3 regions of the Streptomyces sp. NPDC058464 genome follow, and region 3 is predicted to be linked to each of the others. Evidence: riboswitches for the same ligand, from Rfam matches in the RefSeq annotation. Region 3 holds a riboswitch; each other region holds the start of a gene.

What was found. Region 3 has a riboswitch for cyclic di-AMP ahead of ACFWPQ_RS30895 (peptidoglycan DD-metalloendopeptidase family protein). Riboswitches for the same ligand answer to the same signal wherever they lie in the genome.
Region 1: another riboswitch for cyclic di-AMP. It lies ahead of ACFWPQ_RS44600 (C40 family peptidase); the one in region 3 lies ahead of ACFWPQ_RS30895 (peptidoglycan DD-metalloendopeptidase family protein).
Region 2: another riboswitch for cyclic di-AMP. It lies ahead of ACFWPQ_RS13520 (transglycosylase SLT domain-containing protein); the one in region 3 lies ahead of ACFWPQ_RS30895 (peptidoglycan DD-metalloendopeptidase family protein).

What each region holds. Positions count from the first base shown of each region.
Region 1 covers NZ_JBHXMA010000053.1:62,228-64,481, forward strand. Annotated here, with positions in the region: gene ACFWPQ_RS44590 (ATP-dependent Clp protease proteolytic subunit) at 1-487, shown strand, start outside; gene ACFWPQ_RS44595 (hypothetical protein) at 495-803, shown strand; cyclic di-AMP (ydaO/yuaA leader) riboswitch at 1,165-1,349, shown strand; gene ACFWPQ_RS44600 (C40 family peptidase) at 1,353-1,826, shown strand; gene ACFWPQ_RS44605 (ATP-binding protein) at 1,870-2,254, opposite strand, start outside.
Region 2 covers NZ_JBHXMA010000008.1:110,401-112,654, forward strand. Annotated here, with positions in the region: gene ACFWPQ_RS13515 (polyprenyl synthetase family protein) at 1-358, opposite strand, end outside; cyclic di-AMP (ydaO/yuaA leader) riboswitch at 1,306-1,502, shown strand; gene ACFWPQ_RS13520 (transglycosylase SLT domain-containing protein) at 1,507-1,995, shown strand; gene ACFWPQ_RS13525 (HAD family hydrolase) at 2,016-2,254, opposite strand, start outside.
Region 3 covers NZ_JBHXMA010000026.1:62,345-64,598, forward strand. Annotated here, with positions in the region: gene ACFWPQ_RS30895 (peptidoglycan DD-metalloendopeptidase family protein) at 1-817, opposite strand, end outside; cyclic di-AMP (ydaO/yuaA leader) riboswitch at 822-982, opposite strand; gene ACFWPQ_RS30900 (alpha-galactosidase) at 1,297-2,254, opposite strand, start outside.

The DNA of each region.
Region 1 (2,254 bases), on a different contig from region 3:
GATGGCGCAGTTCATGTATCTGGAGTACGCGGCTCCGGATCGGGACATCTCGCTGTACATCAACTCCCCGGGCGGGTCCTTCAGCGCGATGGCCGCGATCTACGACACGGTCCAGTACGTGAGCTGTGACGTCGAGACGATCTGCCTCGGACAGGCCGGGGCGTCGGCGGCGGTGCTGCTCGCGGCCGGCACGCCGGGCAAGCGGTCCGTGCTGCCCGGCGCACGCATCGTGCTGCAGCAGCCGTCGCTGCCGGAACCGGTCCACGGCCAGCCGAGCGATCTGGCGATCCGGGCCGAGGAGTTGGACCGGGAACGGGCACTGCTGGAAGCGATGCTCGTGCGGCACACCGGGCGCACGGCGGAACAGGTGCACCGGGATCTGGAGCGGGACCTGATCCTGGACGCCCAGGAGGCGCTGGCCTACGGGCTGGTGGACCGGGTCGTGCCCAGTCGCCGGGCCTCGCTCGGCCTGCCGGACGCGGGGTGAGCCGCCGATGCTGCCGCCGGAACTCCCGCCGCTGCCCGCACTGACCCGCGCCGAGGGCGAGCTGATCGACCGTTACCTGGACGTGGTGGACCTGCTGGGCCGGATCAATCCGGCGCAGAACGAGGACACCTACCGCGGGCTGCGCGCCGCGCAGGCGCTGGTGCGCGCGGCGTCCGAGCTGCGTGACGCGCTGACCCTGATGCATCGTCGGGGCGAGACGGAGCTTCACGGGGACACGCTGGCACGGGCGTTGCGGGTGCTCGACGGCGAGCGCCGGACCGCTCGCGTCGCACTCCCGCCCGACTGCGTACGGTGACACCCGCGGGACTGCGGTCCTGTGCGTCGACGGCGCGACCGGGCCGGAGTCGAAACGACCCAAAGGGGTTACTGCCGTTCGGCGGAGCGTGGCGTGGTTTTACCTGCCCGCAGGAGCCGCTCGACCCGCCTGCACGGGGGTGCCCGCGAGCGGCTTTCGCGCAGGTCCGGGGCTACGCAGGGCAGTTGACGGAGAATCGAACAAAGGGTTGTCCACCCGAACGGGTGGGTGGTGAGTAACCCCACAAATCCCCGATTCCGTTGGGTTTTTCGGACACGAGTGAGTGAAGATCCCTGTCTGACGACAAGCCCCCGCCACAGCGGCGGGGCGGTCCGGGCGGACGCCGAGTCCTGCCGCCGCCCGGATTGACCCGTCGACAGAAGTGCATCGGCAGGAGTGGAGGACCCAAGCAAGCCGGGTCGCCGGCACGGTCGCACCATGACCGGGCCGAGCAGCCCTTGGGGTGAAGCCGTGGCAACACGGCCGGGCAACTTCGCCAGCCCGAATCCGACAGGTCATCCTTCACAGGCGGCTGACGAAGGGTTGCGCATGAATGCGCTCAATCGTGTTCCGTCGCTGATGGCCCGGGCCGGTACGGCCTCGGCACTGACCATCGCCGCCGTGGGCGGCTCGATCGTGATCCCGGGTGTCGCCTCCGACGCCTCGGCCGCCACGATGGCGACGAAGGCACTTCAGGTCGCTGCCTCGAAGAAGGGCGCGCCCTACAGGTGGGGCGCCACCGGGCCGAACAGGTTCGACTGCTCCGGGCTCACGCTGTACTCGTTCAAGAAGGCGGGCAAGAAGCTGCCTCGTACGGCGGCCCAGCAGTACAACAAGACCCGTCACATCTCGGCCGGCAACCGCAAGGCCGGGGACCTGGTCTTCTTCCACTCGGGTTCCAGCGTGTACCACGTCGGCATCTACGCCGGGAAGGGAAAGATCTGGCACGCCCCGAAGACCGGGGACGTGGTGAGGCTCCAGAAGATCTGGACGCGCAGCGTCTGGTACGGCCGGGTCAGCTGATCCGCGCGGCAGCACCCGGTGGCCGGCCGGCGGGGACTCAGGGCTACGGTTCCTGCTGGCCGGCCGCGGTGACGGTGCCGGCCGGGACCGTCCAGGGAAGTTCGATGGAGACGGTCTTGCCGCCCTCCCGGGTGGGGCGCACCCGGAGCTTGCCGCCGCATTCGGCGGTCAGCCAGCGGATGATGACCATGCCGCGCCCGTTGTCCTGCTGGACCGCGGCGGGAAGTCTCTTGGGGAAGCGCGGATGACTGTCCGTGACGCCGATGCGCAGCTGTTCGTCGCGGTCGAGCACGAGGTCCACCGTGAAGGTGGGTGACTGCCCGAACGTATGCTGCACGGCGTTGGTGGCGAGTTCGGAGACGATGAGGCGAACGGTGTCCGCGGTCTCCGTCTCCGGTGGCAGTCCCCACTCCGCGAGAGTGTCCAGC
Region 2 (2,254 bases), on a different contig from region 3:
GGACGGCGAGCGAGTTGCCCCAGCGGGTGTTGGCGCTGTCGACACCGCGCCGTACGGCCGCCTCGTCCATGACGTCGTCGTGGTACAGCGTGGCCAGATGGGTGAGCTCGACGACGACGGCCGACGGCACCACACCGGGCGCGTACGGGTCGCCGAACTGCGCGGCGAGCATCACCAGCAGCGGGCGGAACCGCTTGCCTCCGGCCCGTACGAGGTGCTGCGCGGCCTCCGTGATGAACGGGACCTCGCTCTTGGTGGCTTCTAGCAAGCCTTCCTCGACAGCCGTCAATCCGGCCTGGACATCGGCTTCCAGAGCCTGGTCCCGCACGCTCAGCCCGAACGGCCCGACGACGGTCACGAGGGGTCTCCTGTCTGCTGGTGTCTACTGGCGATTACGCGGTTTGTCGATAGGTCGCTGCCCTCACTCAAGTCAGCGTATCCGGTCGGGTTTCGATCACCGATAGCGCCCACGGTTACACCCCGGGCGCTATCGGATCACGACCGTTATGTTTTTGATCAGCCGATATGACCTGACATCCACTGACTTAACAGGAAGTGCGGGCACTTGTCCCGAACCGGGATACATGCCGTGTCCCTCGCCGGCGGCAGACCTTCCACCCGAGCGCCGCCCGGAAACGGTCCCGGCTCCCCCGACCGACGTCACCTGCCCGGGCGCACCCCACCCGTAACCCGCCGGTTCCGCCGACCCCGCCGGGGACACCCGGCGCCCGAACGGCGGCACCTCCTGCACACCCGTGCACCCTTCCTTCGCGAGACCACGCACGGCGACCTCCGCATCCCTCGAGCCACATTCCTTCACGCGCGCACCCAACTTCCCACCCCGGGCGGGTCAGTGGCACGCACACGCACCCGGAGCCGCCGAGGTTGACGGAGAGCACGCCGGAGAAGTACCTGATCCGACAATTCGGACTACTCATCGAAATCTCCGCATTAGCCCCCACTCCACCACCCCCAGGCCGGGCAATCCGCGCGAATGGAAGCGTGGCGCCTTTCCGTCGAACCAGGAAAAAGGCGGATTTCAGGAATCCCTGATGCCCGATTTGCCGCTATTGCTCTTTCGTGAAGTAGGTCACGCGGACCCGGGTGGCGCAAGGCCCGCCACAACCCTCCTTTCCCTTCCCCTGCAGGCCAGTTGAGGGTTGGCAAACGCAAAGGATCAAGTACCCCATACGCCTCAGTAAAAGGTCAATCGGTGTGTTGTGCGCATCAGGTACTTGTTCCTGACATGTGCCCTCGCATACGTTCCCGCTCGCCGGGCGGACGCCGAATCCTGCCGCCGCCCGTCGTAACCCATCGACGAGTTCATTCGCACGGCAGGAGCGGGGAACCCAGGTAAGTCGCCGGACCGGGCGGCCGACGTCAGCGGACAGACGTCGTTCCGGAACGGCTAGGGGTGAAATCGCATCGCCTTCGGGCGGTGCGGCCGGGCACTCCCCGGGCCCGAACCCGACAGCTCACCTCGCAGGCGACGGAGAGGAAAACGCCATGTCTGCTGCCGCCCAGCACCGCACTCCCCGCCGTAACCGCATCATCCGCACGCTCGTCGTCGCCGGCACCGGCGCCGCCGTCCTCGCCCTCCCGCTCATCGGGGCGACCGCCGCCTCCGCCGCCGGGTCCTCCACCACGACGGCCTCGACCACCCTCGCCGGGTACCCGAACAACCTCGACGGCTGGATCCGCGAGTCGCTCGCGATCATGCGGGAGAAGCGCATCCCGGGCACCTACAACGGCATCTACCGCAACATAATGCGGGAGTCCTCCGGCAACCCGCGGGCCATCAACCTCTGGGACTCCAACGCGGCCAAGGGCATCCCGTCCAAGGGCCTGCTCCAGGTCATCGACCCGACATTCAAGACCTACCACGTGGACGGCACGTCGTTCGACATCTACGACCCGGTCGCGAACATCACCGCCGCCTGCAACTACGCCGCCGCGCGGTACGGCTCGATGGACAACGTCCACGGCGCGTACTGAGCCGACCGACGTACCGCGCGTCAGTCGAAGAGTCTTTCGAGGACGGCGGCGATGCCGTCGTCCTCGTTCGACGCGGTGATCTCGTCGGCCAGCGCCTTGAGTTCGGGGTGCGCGTTGGCCATCGCCACCCCGTGGGCCGCCCACTCGAACATCGGGATGTCGTTGGGCATGTCCCCGAAGGCGATGGCCTGTCCGGGGCTCAGCCCCAGATGGCCGGCGGCCAGCGCGAGCCCGGTCGCCTTGGTCACCCCGCAGGGCT
Region 3 (2,254 bases):
GCTGACCCGCGGTCACGGTCTGGCCGACCGAGACGGAGAGGGCGGAGAGGTGGCCGTACTGCGCGTAGTAGCCGTCGGCGAGCCGGACGACGACCTGGTTGCCGTAGGAGCCGCCCCAGCCTGCCGTGACGACCGTGCCCGTGCCGACGGCCTTGACCGGGGTGCCGGTCGGGACGACGAAGTCGACGCCCGTGTGGTAACCGCTGGACCACATGCTGCCGGCGACGTGGTAGCCGGTGCCGACGGTGGCACCGGTGACCGGAAGGGCGAAGCCGGAGGCATTCGTCACCGAGCCGTCCGACGCGGAGGCCGAGGAGGCCGAGGATGAGTTGGACGACGAGGTGGACGACGGCGAGGTGGACGACGGCGAGTTCGAGGGCGCCTCGGAACGGGAGCCGGAGTCCGCGGTGTCCGTCGTCGCGGCGTGCCGGCCGCCGAGCGTGAGCTTGAGGCCCGGGTGGATCAGCGAGGGGTTGTCGCCGACGGCCTCCCGGTTGTCGGCGTAGAGCCGGTGCCAGCCGCCGCGGACGTCGTGCTCGCGGGCGATCTTCGCAAGACAGTCGCCGGGCACCACGGTGTAGACGCGGTGCGCGGAATGCGCGGCGGAATTCTTCGCGGCCGCATTCTTCACCGCGGTCTTCTCGACCGTGGGAAGCGACTGCGTGGCCTTTTCGGAAACGGACTGCGAGGTGGCCGCGTGGGCGCCGGTGGCCCCCATGAGCGGCAGCGCCAGCGCGGCGCCACCGGTTCCGGCGACGGCCATCGAGCGGGTGAGACGCTGGGACTTGGGGCGGCGGTGCTTACCCTTCGCGGGCATGACGCATTCCTCTCCGGCGCCTGCGAGGTGAGCTGTCGGGTTCGGGCTGGAGCTGCCCGGCCACGCGGGAAGACGTGACTACACCCCTAGCCGTCCCGGGAACCGGAACAGGCGGTCGTACCTGGTGGGTCCCCCGCTCCTGCCGGGCACGGGTGAGTGTGTGGGGACTCCGGGCGGCGGCAGGATTCGGCGTTCCGACCGGATGTGTGGCGAACGTAAGCGAGTGAGACGGACGCGGACAAGCGGCCGGTTCCGCCTGTCCGGGTTTCACTTGATCCGTTACCGGAAATCCCCGTCACCCTCCGTGAATTCCGGCCCTTTCGGTTTTCCAACCTTCTTGCAAAGCACCGCAATTACGTGAACATGACGCGCGACGGACGGTCACGAATATGACGCTCCTCACGCACGTCACGCCACGTCACCTTATTCCAGAGCGAGTTGTAATGAAGGCGCCAATTCGGGCAGATGGGTTAGATGTGTCAGATCCGGCGGAGCCGGATGACCGACGCATCCAGGTCGCCCTTCAGCCCGGTGCGCAGCCCGTGATGCAACAGAACGGCACCTCGGTACACTTCGCCCGTTTCGCGGCATTCGTACGACGCCGTGGGGTCGAGGCCCTGCAGTCGCAGCGCCGGCGCCGGCTCGCCGTAGCTCTGGGCCTGCAGCCAGGCGAGGACGACGGTCTCGCCGCCGAGCGTGTACTGCACCGCGCTGAGCCCGCCGGCCGGCGGCCGCAGCCGGAACTGGTCGCCACGCTGCACGAGGGGGCGGATCTCCTTGTAGAGCTCCACCCAGCGCCCGGCCTCGGCCAGCTCCTCCTCGGTCCACCGCGAGAGGTCGCCGCCGACCCCGAGTGCCCCCGCCATCGAGCTGACGAAGCGGAAACGCAGACTGCTGACCCGGCCGTTGAGCTGGTGGTTCGGGCTGTCGGTGACCCAGGCGGACATCACCCGGGCGGGGTGGATCTGGCTGAAGCCGTGCTGGATGGCGAGCCGGTCCAGCGGGTCGGTGTTGTCGGAGGTCCACACCTCGTCGGTGCGGCTCATGATTCCGAGGTCGATCCGTCCGCCACCGCCGGAGCAGGACTCGATGGCGACGTCGGGGTGGGCCGCGCGGATCCGGTCGAGGAGGGCGTACAGCCCGCGGACGTGGTCGACCCACAGGCGCTGCGGATAGGGCTCACCGGGCCAGCCCGCGTCGGTGAAGCAGCGGTTGAAGTCCCATTTGACGTAGTCGATCGGGGCGCTGGACAGCAGGGTGTCGAGCTGCTCCCAGAGGTACTCCTGGACGTCCTCGCGGGCCAGGTTGAGGACGAGCTGGTTGCGCAGTTCTGTCCGCTTTCGCCCCTCCTGGTACTGCACCCAGTCGGGGTGCGCGCGGTACAGGTCGCTGTCCGGGTTCACCATCTCCGGCTCGACCCAGATGCCGAACTGCATG